One region of the Cupriavidus sp. SHE genome, then DNA from elsewhere that is predicted to be linked to it. Evidence: predicted binding sites of a transcription regulator. Region 1 holds the regulator's gene; the other holds the start of a gene.

What was found. The regulator HrcA, encoded in region 1, represses chaperone genes, less so after heat shock. The targets are predictions, from matches to a motif close to TTAGCACTCNNNNNNNNNGAGTGCTAA.
Region 2: a site for HrcA is predicted at 3,741-3,767, ahead of rpoH (RNA polymerase sigma factor RpoH). Genes of this name have one in related genera too.

The regions. Positions count from the first base shown of each region.
Region 1 is NZ_JWMB01000021.1:192,132-200,153, forward strand. It holds gene RN01_RS11915 (DMT family transporter) at 1-388, opposite strand, end outside; gene RN01_RS11920 (DUF1841 family protein) at 554-985, shown strand; gene RN01_RS11925 (phospholipase A) at 1,142-2,443, shown strand; gene RN01_RS11930 (co-chaperone YbbN) at 2,432-2,836, opposite strand; gene grpE (nucleotide exchange factor GrpE) at 2,915-3,457, opposite strand; gene RN01_RS32975 (hypothetical protein) at 3,742-3,897, shown strand; gene RN01_RS11945 (RNA-binding S4 domain-containing protein) at 3,949-4,344, opposite strand; gene hemH (ferrochelatase) at 4,384-5,499, opposite strand; gene hrcA (heat-inducible transcriptional repressor HrcA) at 5,610-6,656, opposite strand; gene RN01_RS11960 (NAD kinase) at 6,757-7,674, shown strand; gene recN (DNA repair protein RecN) at 7,764-8,022, shown strand, end outside.
Region 2 is NZ_JWMB01000039.1:62,007-70,028, forward strand. It holds gene RN01_RS19550 (heme A synthase) at 1-1,048, shown strand, start outside; gene cyoE (heme o synthase) at 1,057-1,983, shown strand; gene RN01_RS19560 (SCO family protein) at 2,068-2,682, shown strand; gene rpoH (RNA polymerase sigma factor RpoH) at 2,736-3,671, opposite strand; gene RN01_RS19570 (pirin family protein) at 4,003-4,878, shown strand; gene ybiB (DNA-binding protein YbiB) at 4,919-5,908, opposite strand; gene RN01_RS19580 (ABC transporter ATP-binding protein) at 6,018-6,821, opposite strand; gene ntrB (nitrate ABC transporter permease) at 6,838-7,707, opposite strand; gene RN01_RS19590 (CmpA/NrtA family ABC transporter substrate-binding protein) at 7,818-8,022, opposite strand, start outside.

The DNA of each region.
Region 1 (8,022 bases):
GCTCCTTCAGGAAGACGGCGGCCAGGATCGTCACGAACAGCGGATAGAGATACAGCAGCAGCGCCACCAGGCTGGCCTGCGCGTAGTTCAACGCCGTGAAAAAGCAGTACGACTGGCTGACATAACCGATGCCGCCCATCGCCGCCAGCGCCAGCACGCGACGCCACGGCGGCAGGCTGATCCCCCTGGCACGCATCACGAAGCCCATCGCAATCGCGGCCAGCAGGAAGCGCACGGCCAGCAGGCCATAAACGTCCGCCCCCGCTGCATAGGCAAAGCGCGCGAAGATGGCCATGGCGCCGAAGGCGCTGGCGGAGAGCGCGATCAGCAACACGCCCGCGAGCTTGTCGCGGGCGTGGCCCAGGGTGCCGGAGGCGGATGCAGTCATCGGTGGCGAATCGGAAAAATGGCAGGGACTGAGGTTTGTTCGCGATGGGTTTGTTCGCGATAGTTTGTCAGCGTATTGAACGGCGGCGAACAAACTTCCGCATTCTACTAATGCGCGGGGCCCCGTCGGCAGAGCCGCGACCGCTGCACTACAATAGCGGCCATCATGTTCAATCCCTCAAGAGAAGAAGTCCGCCGGTTCTTCTGCGAAGCCTGGCAGAAGCGCGTCGCGGGCAACGTCCTCACGCCGCTTGAAGCGATCGCGGTCGACTGGATCGACCAGCATCCCGAGTACCAGTCCCTGCTGACCGATACTGAAGGCGCGCTTGCGCGCGACTACACACCGGAAGGCGGCCAGACCAACCCGTTCCTGCACCTGGCGATGCACCTGTCTATCTCCGAACAGGTCTCGATCGACCAGCCGCCCGGCATCCGCACCGCCTACGAGGCACTGAGCCGCCGGCTCGATTCGCCGCACGAGGCCCAACACCAGATCATGGAAGCGCTCGGCCAGATGCTCTGGAACGCGCAGCGCAATGGTATGCCGCCGGACGGGCAGGCCTACGTGGACGATATCCGACGCCGGGCCGCCGGCTGATCCGCACCCACCCGGTTTGGCCACGCCCCGTGGCTAACCATTCGTCACATGCCGCACGCGCCACACATGGTACGCTTGCGGGCATCGCAACTCTTGTCGCGTCCACGTCACCGGAGTGCTGTCGATATCCCGCCGGTGCGGCGCTTATTGCTCCCGATGCCACGTTACGTGTCAGGCCGTGTTGCACTTCCACGCACGGCCTTCCGCCTGCTGTTGCCTGCGCTGGCCTCGTCGGCCGTCCTGTTCCACGCCACGCCAGCCGCCGCCGCGGTATCCGTGTTGCAGCCACCGCGTGTCGTTGATGCCACTCAGCCGCTCACCCTGACCCTGCTGATCACCGGGGATCGGGACACGCGCCGCTATGCCGTGCCCGACACCCTCGAGGTGTCAGCCTCGGGAGACCTTGTGGCGCCGGCACCCATCACGCTCAGGCGTATCGGCAAGGGGCCAACCATCCTGAATCTGCGGCAAGGCGAGCACCAGACAGTCAGCTTCCGCGGGGAATGGCCTACGACATTGCGTGGAGTGGTCCGGCTGGACATCTCAGGGATCGATGCCGCGCCGGTCCTGATCACGCTGAACCAGGCGCCCGGCGCAAACCCGGCCACCGTTACTGCGCCAGTGGTCGCCGGCACGCCGGCCGAACCCAAGGCGGCCGTCGTGCCGGTCAGCGCTGGTCAGGTCACCCCGGTCGTATCGGCTGAGAATGTTCCCGCATCCACCCCAGCGCCAGCCGATCTGCGCGACGCGCAACGGCTTTCCTTCAACGAGCCGATGTACATCATGTTCGGCGCGCACGACGGGGCCAACGCCAAGTTCCAGCTCAGCTTCAAGTTCCGGATCTACGAGGGCAAGGATCCGGCGTCGAAGCGTTTCATCGACAACCTCTACTTCGCCTACACGCAGTTCTCTTTATGGGACCTGCACAGCGCCTCGAAGCCGTTCGAGGACACCAACTATCGTCCGAGCCTGTATTACTACCTGTCCGACACGGGTGTGAAGAACAGCGTGATCAGCCGGCTGTCGATCGCTTCGGGCTTCGAGCACGAGTCGAATGGCCGGGCCGGTGCCGACTCGCGCAGCATCAACACGCTGTTCCTCAAGCCGACGATGTACTTTGGCGACCAGAACGACTGGCACTGGCGCGTGGCGCCCAAGGTCTATGCGTACCTGGAGAAAAGCGAGAACGAGGACATCGCGCACTATCGTGGCTACATGGACCTGAACGTGGCCTACGGGAAGCCCGACTCATGGGAATTCGCCGCCACGCTGCGCAAGGGCACGCGGCAGATGTACGGTAGCGTCGACGCGCAGGCCTCTTACCCGCTTTCTCGCCTGATTCCGGGCACGGCTGGCTACCTGATGCTGGGCTACTTCTATGGCTATGGCGAAAGCCTGCTCAACTACAACCAGAAGACGCCCTGGCAGATCCGCCTGGGCTACGCGCTATCCCGCTAGCGGCTTGCCGCTGGCCTTGAGCCGCGCATTGCCCACGGCCGCCGAGAACTGCCCATGGCCGTGCCAGCCCGTGGCGCGGCCGAGCTTCTTGCCCTTGTGGAAGAACATGAACACGGGGATACCATGCAGGCCGAAGCGCCGCCCCAACTCGGGATGGGCATAGACATTGGCATGTAGCCAGCGCAGGTCGAGCGCGCGAATCGGTTCGGGATTGGCCAGGATCGCCTTCTTGGCCATCTCGCAGTTGAAGCAGTCCACACCCCAGAAGAACACGCAGACCAGATCGTCGCCAGCATTGGCGATTGCCGCGTCGATGTTCTCGCCATCGACTTCGGCCATGTCGAGCGCCTCGAACGCGCGGTGATCGAGGTGCGCCTGGTTTTCTTCGGACATTTCAATCGCTCCTGAAACGACAACGCCCGGCGCCAATGGCCCGGGCGTTTCGTACTGCCGTATGTGGACGACCCGCGCTCAGCGCGGCGCCGAGACGGTCACCAGCGCCGGGCGCAGCACGCGGTCGGCAATCATGTAGCCGCGTTGCAGCACGTTGACCACGGTGTTCGGTTCCTGCTCGGACGGCACCATCGAGATGGCTTGGTGGCGATGCGGGTCGAACTTCTCGCCCACTGGGTTCACTTCGACAATGCGACCACGTTCGAACGCGGCGGCCAGTTGGCGCGCGGTCAGTTCCACACCTTCGCGCAGCTTGCCGAGGTCACCGGTACCGTCGGCCAGCGCGGCCTGCAGGCTGTCCATCACAGGCACGAGGTTATCGGCAAAGCTCTCGATGGCGAACTTGTGGGCCTTGGCCACTTCGTCCTGCGAACGGCGGCGGATGTTCTCGCCCTCCGCCGTGGCGCGCAGGAACATGTCGAAGTGTTCCTTCGCCTTGGCTTCCAGTTCGGCCACCTGTTGCGTCAGGCGGACCACCTCATCGGCACCGGCTTCCGGCGTGCGGGCGGCGTCCTCGGCTGCCTGCGTATTGGGGGTTGGCGTCTGGTTCTGTTCTTCCATGTCGATTCGTATCAAAACAAAAGCACGGCCCGCTCTGGCGGCAGGCCATCGGGTGAGTCGGGTGTCAAACCGGCAAGTCTAGCTGCACTTGGTGTCAGTCCCCGATTTTTCAAGTGTGGAGGTTCAGAGACGCGGAAATACGTCGTTACAAAGCCTTGCCCGATGAAATCGAGCCGTCATTGCTTTGCTGCATCGCACACACTAAGATTCACTTAATAAAAAATGTCAAAAATAACGGGAGCAGAGAGGTGGATCATTTTGGTGCATCCTTCGGAAGGTTCGCCATGCACAAGCTGCCAGTCGTTACCCTTTGCCTGATTGCCGCGCTCTCGGCGATGACGGTCTTCATCTGCCTGTCCGACACGGTTGCCCCGCGCGACACCGAGTATGGCAGCGGCAAGGCCGTATTCAAGCATTACCTCGTCCAGTACGTCCGCTAACCCGCCACATTACGGCCAGCCGGAGCGCCCCGCCCCGGCTAGCCGCAACCGTCACCCCTTGAAGTCGTCGATTCTGCGCCGGTCGCGCTTGGTCGGTCGCCCGTGCATCTGCTCGGCCGGCTCGTGCTGGAAGCGCCGCCGTTCCGCGTCTGTCTGACGCCTGACCTGGCTTTCCTCGGTCTCCGCATAGAGCGTCTGGGCGACCGGCGCCGGCCCGCGTGACGCGGCCACGCCCTTGACCACCACCTCCCAGCGCTGCTGATGCGCCTCCAATATCAGGGTGTCGCCCGGCTTGACCTCGCGCGAGTTCTTGCAGGGCTGCCCGTTGACACTCACGCGGCCCCGCTCCACCGCCTCGGCAGCCAGCGAGCGCGTCTTGAAGAAGCGCGCGCACCAGAGCCATTTGTCGATGCGCAGCCGCGCATCGGGTTCGAAATCGACTTGCATGATTACCGTCCGTTACTGCCCGTGACTGCCATCACGGCCTCAGGCTCCCGCGCCACGCGCCTGCGCGCGGGAGCGTCTTGCTTCCAGTTCGTGGGGATGTGGAACATTGAGCGGCCACCCCTGCAAATGCTGCAACGCAATATCCGCCAATCCGGCGATCCACGCCTCGGCATCGTTGAGGCACGGGATGAAATGGAAATCCTGGCCGCCGGCCACGCGGAATTCCGACTGCCCCTCCATCGCGATCTCCTCGAGCGTCTCGATGCAGTCGGCGGGAAAGCCGGGACAGAACACGTCCACGCGCTGCGTCCCGACCTTGCCCAGTTCGGCCAGCGTTGGCGCTGTGTAGGGCTGCAACCACTCCGCCTTGCCAAAACGAGACTGAAACGTCACCTGATACTGGCCAGGCTGCAAACCCAGCGCCTCGCCGAGCAGACGACCGGTCTTCAGACACTCGCAGTGATAGGGATCACCCAGGTCCAGCAACCGGCGCGGAAGGCCGTGGAACGACAGGATCAGCTTGTCACCGCGCGCGAAGTCCGGCTTGCCATGCTGGGCCCAATAGCCGCCCACCTGCTTGTGCAGCGCAGAGATATACGCCGGGTGATCGTGGAAATGCTTGACCAGCCGTAACTCGGGCTGGTTGCGCCATGTCGACAGGACACGAAATGCCTCGTCGAAGGCGGTGGCCGTGGTCGTGCCGGAGAACTGCGGATACAGCGGCAGCAACAGGATCTGCTCGGTACCCTGCCGGCGCAGCGCTTCCATGACCGATTCGATCGACGGATTGCCATAGCGCATCGCACAGGCCACCGTTACGTCGTGACCCTGCTGCTGCATCAACAGTTGCAGCGCATGCGCCTGGCGCTCTGTATACACAAGTAGCGGCGACCCTGTCATATGCGCCTCGCGCAGCCAGATCGACTCGTACTTCATGGCCGACGCCCGCGAGCGGAACGGCAGGATCAGGCCGTGCAGGATCGGCAGCCAGGCCAGGCGCGGGATCTCTACCACGCGCGGGTCGGACAGGAACGCCTTCAGGTAGCGCCCCACCGCCTTAGGCGTGGGCGCGTCCGGGGTGCCGAGGTTGATCAGCAGGATCGCGGTGCGCGGCGGCTGGCCGTGCTGGTGTGCCGGTTCAGGCGAAAACGTCATAGGGTTTCCGTTGGGACTGCCGGGGGCGCTGGCGAATCAGGGGCCGGCCGCAAGCCGTTGCAGGCGGCCGACCCAGGACAGACACGTCCACCGTGTCAATAGTTCGTGGCTCAGCTCTGGCTGAGCGCGCTGGACAGGAGCCGCGCGGTGATATCGACGATCGGGATCACCCGTTCGTAGGCCATCCGCGTGGGGCCGATCACGCCCAGGGTGCCAACGATCTGGCCATCCACCCCGTATGGCGCGGTGATCACGGCCATGTCCTCGATCGGCACAAGCTGGCTTTCGCCGCCGATGAAGATCTGCACGCCTTGCGCGTGACTCGACACATCGAGCAGCTGCAGCAGGCTTGTCTTGTGCTCGAACACGTCGAACAGGCGACGCAGCTTGTCCATGCTCGACGACAGGTCTTCCACTTCCAGCAGCTTGCGCTCGCCAGAGATGAACACCTGCTCGTTGTCCTCGGCCATCGCGCTGCTGCCCGCCTCGACCGCCGCCTGCATCAGCGCGGACATGTCGCGGCGCAGGTCCTGCAACTCCACGCGCAGGTGGTCGCGCACGGCGTCGAAACTCATGCCCGCATAGTGAGAGTTGAAGAAATTCGCCGCCTCGATAAGCTGGCCCGGCGTGTACGCCAGGTCAGTCTGGATGATGCGGTTCTGCACATCCCCTTCCGGGCTGACGATGATCAGCAGGATGCGCTTGTCAGACAACCGCATGAATTCCACCTGACGGAATGACTGCGCGCGCCGTGGCGTCATCACCACGCCAGCGAAATGAGAAAGATTCGAAAGCGTATGCGCTGCCGCCGTGATCATGCGCTGCGGCCCGAACTGCTGGCCACCCAGTTGCCCCTGGATCTGGCCGGTCAGCTCCGCCAACTCGGCACTGAACTCCGGCGCGCGCTCCAGCGGGCGCGCCGTCAGCATCGTGTCGACAAACAGCCGGTACCCGCGCGGCGTGGGGATTCGGCCGGCCGAGGTATGTGGGCTGGCGATAAAACCCATCTCCTCGAGGTCCGACATCACGTTGCGGATGGTGGCCGGCGAGAGATCAAGCCCCGAGAACTTCGACAAGGTGCGCGAGCCCACGGGCTGCCCCTCGACGATGTATCGCTCGATCAGGGTCTTGAGAAGCTTTTTTGAACGTTCGTCCATGATGCCCCGATTTTAATCAAACTTTGGCGGTTCAGGCGTCACCTGGAGCGGTGGCGGCCCAGTGCTGACAACGATCATGCCGGTATGGTCTAATCCCGGCATGTCTGCCCCCCACAAGACCGGCGCCGCGCGCCCCCCGTTCAAGACTGTAGCCCTGGTGGGCCGACATTCGACCGCTGGCATCGAAGGTCCGCTGGAAGAGCTCGCATCTTGCATCTCCCGCAACGGACAGGATGTGGTGTTCGAACGCGAAACCGCAATGGCTACCGGGCTGACAGGTTACCCGGTGCTGACCCCCGACGAGATCGGCCGCGAAGCTGATGTGGCGGTGGTGCTGGGCGGCGACGGGACGCTGCTCGGGCTGGCCCGCCAGCTAGCCGGGCACGATGTGCCAGTGATCGGCGTCAACCACGGCCGGCTGGGCTTTATGACCGACATCCCGCTCGATGCCATCTCCACGGCACTGCCCGAGATGCTGTCTGGCCGGTACGAGGCCGAAACCCGGATGCTGCTGGAGTCGCGCGTGATCCGCGACGACTCGGTGATTTTCTCCGCGCTGGCGTTCAACGATGTGGTGGTGAACCGCTCGGGGATCTCCGGCATGGTCGAACTGGCGGTCTCGGTCGACGGCTATTTCATGTACAACCAGCGCTCGGACGGCCTGATCGTCTCCACGCCCACCGGCTCCACCGCCTACGCGCTGGCCGCGGGGGGCCCGATCCTGCACCCAACGCTGTCCGGCCTGGTGCTGGTGCCGATCGCGCCGCACGCGCTGTCGAACCGGCCCATCGTGCTGCCGTACGACGCCGAAGTCACGATCGAAGTGGCCAGCGCGCGCGATGTCAGCGTCAACTTCGACATGCAGGCGCTGGCCTCGCTGCTGCCCGGCGACCGCATCGTGGTACGCCGTTCGGCCAAGACCATCAACCTGCTGCACCCGGTGGGGTATAACTACTACGCCACGCTGCGCAAGAAGCTGCACTGGCACGAGTATCCGACTGAAGACAACCGGCTCTGATCCGCAGACGCCTTAACGTTCCGTCCTGATCCTCGTTACCCGCCCTTACCACCCTTACCGCCCTTACCCGCCACCGCTCACCGCCCACGATGCTGCGCAGCCTCTCGATCCGCGACTTCGTCATCGTCGACACGCTCGACCTCGACTTCTCCGCCGGCTTTACCGTCTTCACGGGTGAAACCGGCGCGGGCAAGTCGATCCTCATCGACGCGCTCGCCCTGGTGTTGGGTGAACGGGCCGACGCAGGCGTGGTCCGCGAAGGCGCGGCACGTGCCAGCATCAGTGCCACCTTCCACACCCACCCAGCGCTGGATGCGTGGCTGGCCGAGCGCGAACTGTCGAGCGACA
Region 2 (8,022 bases), on a different contig from region 1:
CGTGATGGTGCGCGGCAATCGCGACAAATATCGCAGGCTCGTCTGGATCACGGCGTTCCTGACGCTGGACCTGATCATGTTCGGCAGCTTCACCCGGCTGACCGACTCTGGCCTCGGCTGCCCCGACTGGCCCGGCTGCTACGGCCACTCGAACCCGCACGCGGCGATGGAGCCGATTCGCGCGGCGGAAACGGCGCTCCCGAGCGGCCCGGTCACGCTGATGAAAGCGTGGATCGAGATGATCCATCGCTATTTCGCCATGGCGGTCGGTGTGCTGATCATCTCGCTGATGGTGCTGGCATGGGTCAAGCGCCGGGAACTGAAGCAGTCGCCGTGGTTCGCCACCGGTGTGTTCCTGCTGGTCTGCCTGCAGGGCGCGTTCGGTATGTGGACCGTGACGATGAAGCTGCAACCGATCATCGTCGTCACCCACCTGCTGCTGGCGATGGCGCTGCTGGCGTCGCTGATCCTGCTCGGGTCACGTAACGAACCGCCGCATGTCGTGGCGCCACAGGCGGCTTCGCTGCGCTGGGCCGGCCTGCTGGCCCTGGTGCTGCTGGTCGTCCAGATCTTCCTGGGCGGCTGGGTCAGCACCAACTACGCGGTGCTGGCCTGTACCGACTTTCCGCTCTGCAACGGCCAGCTCGTGCCAGAGATGGACTTCCGCCATGGCTTTACGCTGTGGCGCCAGCTCGGCATGACGGCCGACGGCGACTACATTCCGCACGCGGCGCTGGTGGCTATCCACTGGGTGCACCGTGGCTTCGCCTTCGTCGTGCTCGGTTTCCTGCTCTGGTTCGCGTTGCGCGCGCGCCGGATGGAAGGGCTGGCGCGGCATGCGCGGTGGTTGCTGGTCGTGCTGACGCTGCAGTTGTGCACCGGCATGTCGAACATCGTTTTCGACTGGCCGCTGGTCGCGGCGGTGGCCCATAACGGCGGAGCAGCCCTGCTGCTGATGTTGTTGCTCCGTCTCAACTACAATATCGGCCTCGCCACTCGCTCCGCCGGCGCCGCCTCGCAACCCTCGATTGCCGCGCGCGCCACATGAAGGACAAGATGCCCCCCGTCGTAACTGCTACCCACTCCCAATCCTCCGTGGGCCGATTACGCCATCTGGCCCGCCAATACGCCGCGCTGACCAAGCCGCGGGTGACCCAACTCGCCGTGTTCTGCGCCATCATCGGCATGTTCCTGGCCACGCCGGGCATGGTGCCGTGGTCGGTGCTGATCGGTGGCGCGGCCGGTATCTGGCTGCTGGCCGGCGCGGCTTTCGCCATCAACTGCCTGGTGGAACAGAAGATCGACGCGCTGATGCGCCGCACCGCGTGGCGCCCGTCGGCCACAGGCGAGATCACTACCACCCAGACGCTGATCTTCTCGGCCGTGCTGGGCGGTGCTGGCATGTGGCTGCTGCACGTCTTCGCCAACGACCTGACAATGTGGCTCACCTTCGCCACGTTCCTTGGCTATGCCGTGGTCTATACGATCCTTCTGAAGCCGGCGACGCCGCAGAACATCGTGATCGGTGGCCTGTCGGGCGCCATGCCCCCGGCGCTGGGATGGTCCGCGGTATCGGGCACGGTGCCTGCGGAGGCCTGGTTCCTGGTGCTGATCATCTTCACCTGGACGCCGCCGCACTTCTGGGCGCTGGCCCTGTACCGCCGCGCCGACTACGCCAAGTCCGGCCTGCCGATGCTGCCGATCACCCACGGCGAGCGCTACACGCTACTGCATATCCTGCTGTACACGCTGATCATGATCGCGGCCACGCTGCTGCCGTTCGTGTACGGCATGAGCGGCTACATCTACCTGGTGGCGGCGCTGGGGCTGGGCCTGGTGTTCCTGGGCTATGCCTGGAAGCTGTACCGCAACTACTCGGACGGTCTCGCCCAGCGCACCTTCCGTTATTCGATCCTGTACCTGTCGCTGCTGTTTGCGGCGTTGCTTGTGGATCACTACTTCAAGTTCGTGCCGCAGGTCTGACCGCCTGCGGCATCTTGCCGCGCCCGGAAGTCATCGCCGGCCCAATCGGCGATACTTTCGGGCAACTCCTCCCAATTCTTGCGCATGTCGACCTCTTCCCAAGGCCTCTGGGCCGCATTCCGCCGCTTTTGCCTGCTCGCGCTCTGCACGGCCCTGCTGGCCGCCTGCGGGCAGCCAAAGCCGTCTTTCCGCAACGTCGATATCTCGGGCGCCACCGAATTCGGCAAGGACTTCGCGCTGCTGGACCCCACCGGCAAGACCCGCACGCTGGCCGATTTCAAGGGCAAGGTGGTGCTGATGTTCTTCGGCTACACCCATTGCCCGGACGTGTGCCCGACCACGATGGTGGAGCTCAAGCAGGTGATGGAGCAGATGGGGCCGGATGCGGACAAGGTGCAGGTGTTGTTCGTCACCGTCGATCCGGAACGCGATACGGCGGCGCTGATGGCCCAGTATGTGCCGGCCTTCGACTCGCGCTTCCTGGGCCTGCGCCCGGCCGACGAGGCCGCGCTCAAGAAGGTGACCAAGGACTTCAAGGTCTACTACGCCAAGGTGCCGGGTTCGTCGCCGGACAACTACACGATGGACCACTCGGCCGGCAGCTACGTGTTTGACCAGAACGGCCAGTTGCGGCTGTTCATCCGCCACGGCCAGGGGCCGGAGCCGATCGCGCATGACCTCAAGCAGTTGATGTCGTAAATAAGAAAAGGCCGGTCGAATGACCGGCCTTTCTCATTGCGGGGTGCGTGGCCTCAGGCGAATGCCGCCAGCGCGCCCTTCATCTTCTTCATTGCCGCCGATTCGATCTGGCGAATCCGCTCGGCGGATACACCGAACTCGTCGGCCAGTTCGTGCAGCGTGGCGCCGCCCGAGCCATCGTCGTTGACGTCGAGCCAGCGCGCCTCGATGATGCGGCGGCTGCGCGGGTCCAGCTTCGTCAGCGCCTCTTCCAGGCCTTCGACCTGCAGACGGTCGTGGCGCTTGGCTTCCAGCACCTGCGTCGGCTCGTTGTGGTTATCCGCAAGGTAGGCGATCGGCGCGAATTCTTCCTCGCCATCCTCGATCTGGCCTTCCAGCGCCATATCGCCGCCCGACATGCGGGTTTCCATCTCCATCACTTCCTCGGGCTTGACGTTGAGCTCGCGCGCAACGGCTTCGATCTGCTCGGGCGTGAAGGTATGCGAGCCCTGCTTGTGGCTGCGCAGGTTGAAGAACAGCTTGCGCTGGGCCTTGGTGGTGGCCACCTTGACCATGCGCCAGTTCTTCAACACGTATTCGTGGATCTCGGCCTTGATCCAGTGCATCGCGTACGACACAAGGCGCACGCCCTGTTCGGGGTCGAAGCGCTTGACGGCCTTCATCAGCCCGATGTTGCCTTCCTGGATCAGGTCGGCGTGAGGCAAGCCGTATCCCAGGTACTGCCGGGCAATGGAGACCACCAGACGCAGGTGCGACATCACCATGCGGCGGGCGGCATCGACTGAGTCGTTGTCGCGCAGGTCGCGAGCCAGGCTGAGCTCTTCCTCGGGGGTGAGCATCGGGATGCGGTGGACAGCCTGAATGTAGCTGTCCAGATTGCCCAGTGTGCCGGGGAAGGTCAGTGCGAAGGCATTCGCGGCGGCATTCTGGGGCGCCGTGGGCAGACGGCGGGTAACTTGGGTTTGATCGGCAGACAGGACTGCGTTCACTATGACTCCTTTCGCATCCGGCGGTGGGTTGCCGGTGTGTCCCGAAGGGACACCGCATTGCAACGCATATTAGCACTCGAACCGGACGAGTGCTAAGTTAGAAGGTCTATAGGGTTGATAGTTCCAGGCAATCGGAAAAATCTTATGGATAGCCTGATGTCGCCTTATAGTGGCCCAGCCCAAGCCTGACAAGGCCTGGCGGGCAGCGCTCTCGGCGCACTGTTATTAGAGGGGGCAGCCCCGATTCGGTTTCGCAGCGATTTCGGGATGGTGTATTGCAGGATTCGCTACACTGAAGTCGTTTTTCAGACGCATCCCCCAGGAGCCCCACATGTCTGCTATCGAACACTTGCTGAAGCCTCATGTGCGAGACATCGGCGAGTTCACCGTCCGCCGATTGCTGCCCGCCGCTACGACGCAAACGGTCGGGCCATTCATCTTCTTTGATCACATGGGGCCGGTGGAGATGGAGCCCGGCGCGGGCATGGATGTGCGTCCGCATCCTCATATTGGACTGGCGACAGTCACGTATCTGTTCGAAGGCGAGATCATGCATCGCGACAGCCTGGGCAGCGAGCAGGTGATTCGACCTGGCGACGTGAACTGGATGACTGCCGGGCGTGGCATCACGCACTCGGAGCGCTCGCCGGACGGCGCGCGCTCGGCCGGACCGCACCTGCACGGCATCCAGACCTGGGTAGCCTTGCCTAAGGCGCATGAGAATGATCCGCCTTCGTTCCACCACCATCCGGGCGCTACGCTGCCCAAGATCGAACTGCCCGGCGTGCGGATGACCGTTATCGCGGGCGATGCCTTCGGCGCCGAGTCGCCGGTCAAGGTCTACAGCCGCACGCTCTATGTGGCGATCGAGATGGATGCTGGCGCAAGCCTTGTGATCCCCGCCGAACACGTCCAGCGTGGCATTTATCCGGTCGACGGCAACCTGGAGGTCGATGGCGAGACGCTGCCGGCCGAGCATCTGGTGGTGCTGGTACCTGGCGAGCCCGTGACGATCAAGGCGACGATGCCCTCGCGCGTGATGCTGCTTGGTGGCGATCCCACGGACGGACGGCGTTTCATCTACTGGAATTTCGTGGCGAGCAGCAAGGAAGCGATCGAAGAGGCCGCCCAGCGCTGGCAGGACGACCAGTTTCCGCACGTCCCGGGCGAGACGGAGCGCATTCCGCTGCCGCCGCGCCGGCCCTGATCGCGCTGGCGGGCCCTCCTGCATCCTGTAGCGGGAGGTGTTACAGCGGGCTGGCCCAGGTCACCCGCGTGGCCTGCGTCAGGCACTCCTTGATCGCCGCCACCTGGGTGGCAACGGGCGCGGGCACCGGTTCCGCGCCATCCAGCACCTTGCGAATCCACGCGGCCGTCTCGGCGATGTCCGTGCCCTGCGGCAGTTCGGGCACATCTGCGACCGAACCGCCGACCGGATCGACCATCGTGCGCTGATGGCCGTCGTGCAGCCAGTCGATACGGCTGCTGCGGCGCGCGTCGGCCACGACTTCCCCCTCGGTACCCCGGGCCAGCATCACGTTGGCGGGTTCGTGCGAGAAATACTCGGTCAGCGTTTCCCGATACTCGGGGTGGGTGTAGCTGTAGAGCCGCAATGCCTCGGCAGGGGAGTGTCCGCCCACCGGTTGCAGCATCTTGACGACCGTATGCGCCGAATTGCGCAGGCCGATGATCGCGCGTTTGTCGAGCAGTTGCGACAGCGCGGGCGACAGCACGTCGATCGGCAGCGCGGCCAGCGGATTCGATGCCGCGCCAAGCTGCGCCTCCGCGGACTGCGCGGTGGCGCATAGCGGCAGGCCCAGTGCCTCGAACAGCGCCATGCTGGTGACGCGGCCCGGAAACTCGCGAATGCCGTGGACCAGCGTCGGCACGCCATCGCGCGCCAGCAGCATCGCCAGCAGCGGCACCAGGTTCGGTTGCTTGCGTGCGCCGTTGTAGCTCGGAATCACCACCACGGGTTTGTCGGCCGGTGCGGCCAGTGGCGCGCAGTGATCGTGCGCGGCATCCAGCATGCCGGCCAATTCGTGCGGTGCTTCGCCCTTGATGCGATAGGCCAGCAACACGGCGCCAAGCTCTAGATCGGACACACGACCGGCGAGCATGGCATCGAACAGCGCCTGGGCGTCTTCACGCGGCAGCGCGCGCGCGCCATTGACGCCTCGTCCGATTTCCTTGATGTACTTGGCCGCCGGGAATGGCGCGCGGGATGCAGAGGTCATGATGCTGCGGGGATCGTGGGGTTGGGGTTCATGATAGCGGAGGCTCGCCGCTTATCCCAATGCCGTGAGTCAATCATGATCCCCGCGCCGGGCACGCGCCGGGCACGCGTCAGGCGGCTTCCTCCAGCGCCGGATTGCGCTGCTTGCGATACAGGAAGTCGAGCACGGCAGTGCGGCACGCGTGGAATGTCTTGTCGTCGGCCAGCGTCACGCGGTCACGCGGGCGCGGGATATCGACACGCAGGATCTCGCCGATGGTCGCCGCGGGCCCGTTGGTCATCATGACGATGCGATCCGCCAGCAGCACGGCCTCGTCCACGTCGTGCGTGACCATGACCACGGTGCTCCTGGTGCGCGCAACGATCTTCAGCAACGCGTCCTGCAGATGGGCACGCGTCAGCGCGTCGAGCGCGCCGAATGGCTCGTCCATCAGCAGCACCTTCGGCTGCATCGCCAGCGCCCGGGCGATGCCCACTCGCTGCTTCATGCCCCCCGAGATCTCGTGCGGATATTTGCTTTCCGCGTGGGTCAGGCCCACCAGGGCCAGCGTGTCGTGCGTGCGCGCCTTGAGTTGCGCCGGCGTCTCGCTTCGGCCGAACACACGCTCTACGCCCAGATGGACGTTCTCGAAGCACGTCATCCAGGGCAGCAGCGAGTGGTTCTGGAACACCACGGCCCGCTCCGGGCCGGGGCCGGCGATCTCGCGTCCCGCGCAGATCAGAGCGCCGGCCGTCGGCGCGGTCAGTCCTGCGATCAGGTTCAGCAGCGTTGACTTGCCGCAGCCCGAATGCCCGATCAGTGTCACGAACTCGCCTTCCGCGATCGACAGGTCGATATCGCGCAGCGCCACGAACGGCCCCTTGCGCGTCTTGAAGGTCTGCCCGACGTTTTCGATGCTGACGAACTTTTCCATGATGGTCGTCTCCGGATCAGGTGTTGCCGTAGCTGAAGCGGCGGGCGAGGGCCAGCAGCAGGTGCTCGAGCACCAGGCCCACCACGCCGATGATGAAGATCGCGATCACGATGTGCTCGACCTTGAGGTTGTTCCACTCGTCCCAGAGCCAGAAGCCGATGCCGGTGCCGCCCGTGAGCATTTCCGCGGCGACGATCACGAGCCACGCCGTGCCGATCGACAGCCGCACGCCGGTCAGCATGTACGGCAGCACGGCCGGAAACAGCACGTGCCGGAAGATCTTCCACTCCGACAGGTCGAGCACGCGTGCCACGTTCAGGTAGTCCTGCGGCACGCGGGTCACGCCCACAGCAGTATTGATGACCATGGGCCAGATCGAGCAGATGAAGATTGCCCAGATCGCGGCGGGGTTGGCGGCCTTGAACAGCAGCAGGCCAATCGGCAGCCAGGCCAGCGGGGACACCGGACGCAGCAGGCTGATGACGGGCGACGCCATCGCGTTCAGGAACGCGAAGCGCCCCAGCAGGAAGCCGGCCGGAATGCCCACGACCGCGGCCAGGCCAAAGCCCGCCGCCACGCGCGCCAGTGACGCCAGCACGTTCCAGCCGATGCCCTGGTCGTTCGGCCCGTTGCGATAAAACGGATCGGCGAATAGCGGCACTGCGGCGTTCCAGGTGGCGCCAGGTGTCGGGATCGACGGGATCAGCGTGGCGATGCCGTGCCACACCAGCACGAACAACGCGAAGCCGATCAGTGGCGGCACGCACTTGAGTACGAACGCGGCAAACGCGTCGCGGCGCGCGGCGCGTTGCTCCAGTGCGGCGATCTCCTGCGCGCGGCGGCGCGACTGTTCCTTGGCGTCCGGATCGACGGCCTCCGGATTCATGGGCGTGGCGCCTTCCGGCGATGACTGGGCGAGAGCATTCACGGCAAGCTCCTGTTCGTGTGGATGGGGCTGGATGGGGCAGGACCGACCGGGCCGGTCCGTGCGGCGCGTCAGGCCTTGATCTTGAATCCGTCGGCGTAGGCCTTCGGGTCCTTCGTCGCATCCCACGTCACGCCGTCGATCAGCCTGGCGGTGCGGAAGTCGCTCTTCGGTAACGGCACCTGCGCGGCGGCAGCGGCCTGCTTGTAGACGTCGATCCGATTTACCTGCTTGGCCACGGCCAGATAGTCCGGATGCTCTTTCAGCAGCCCCCAG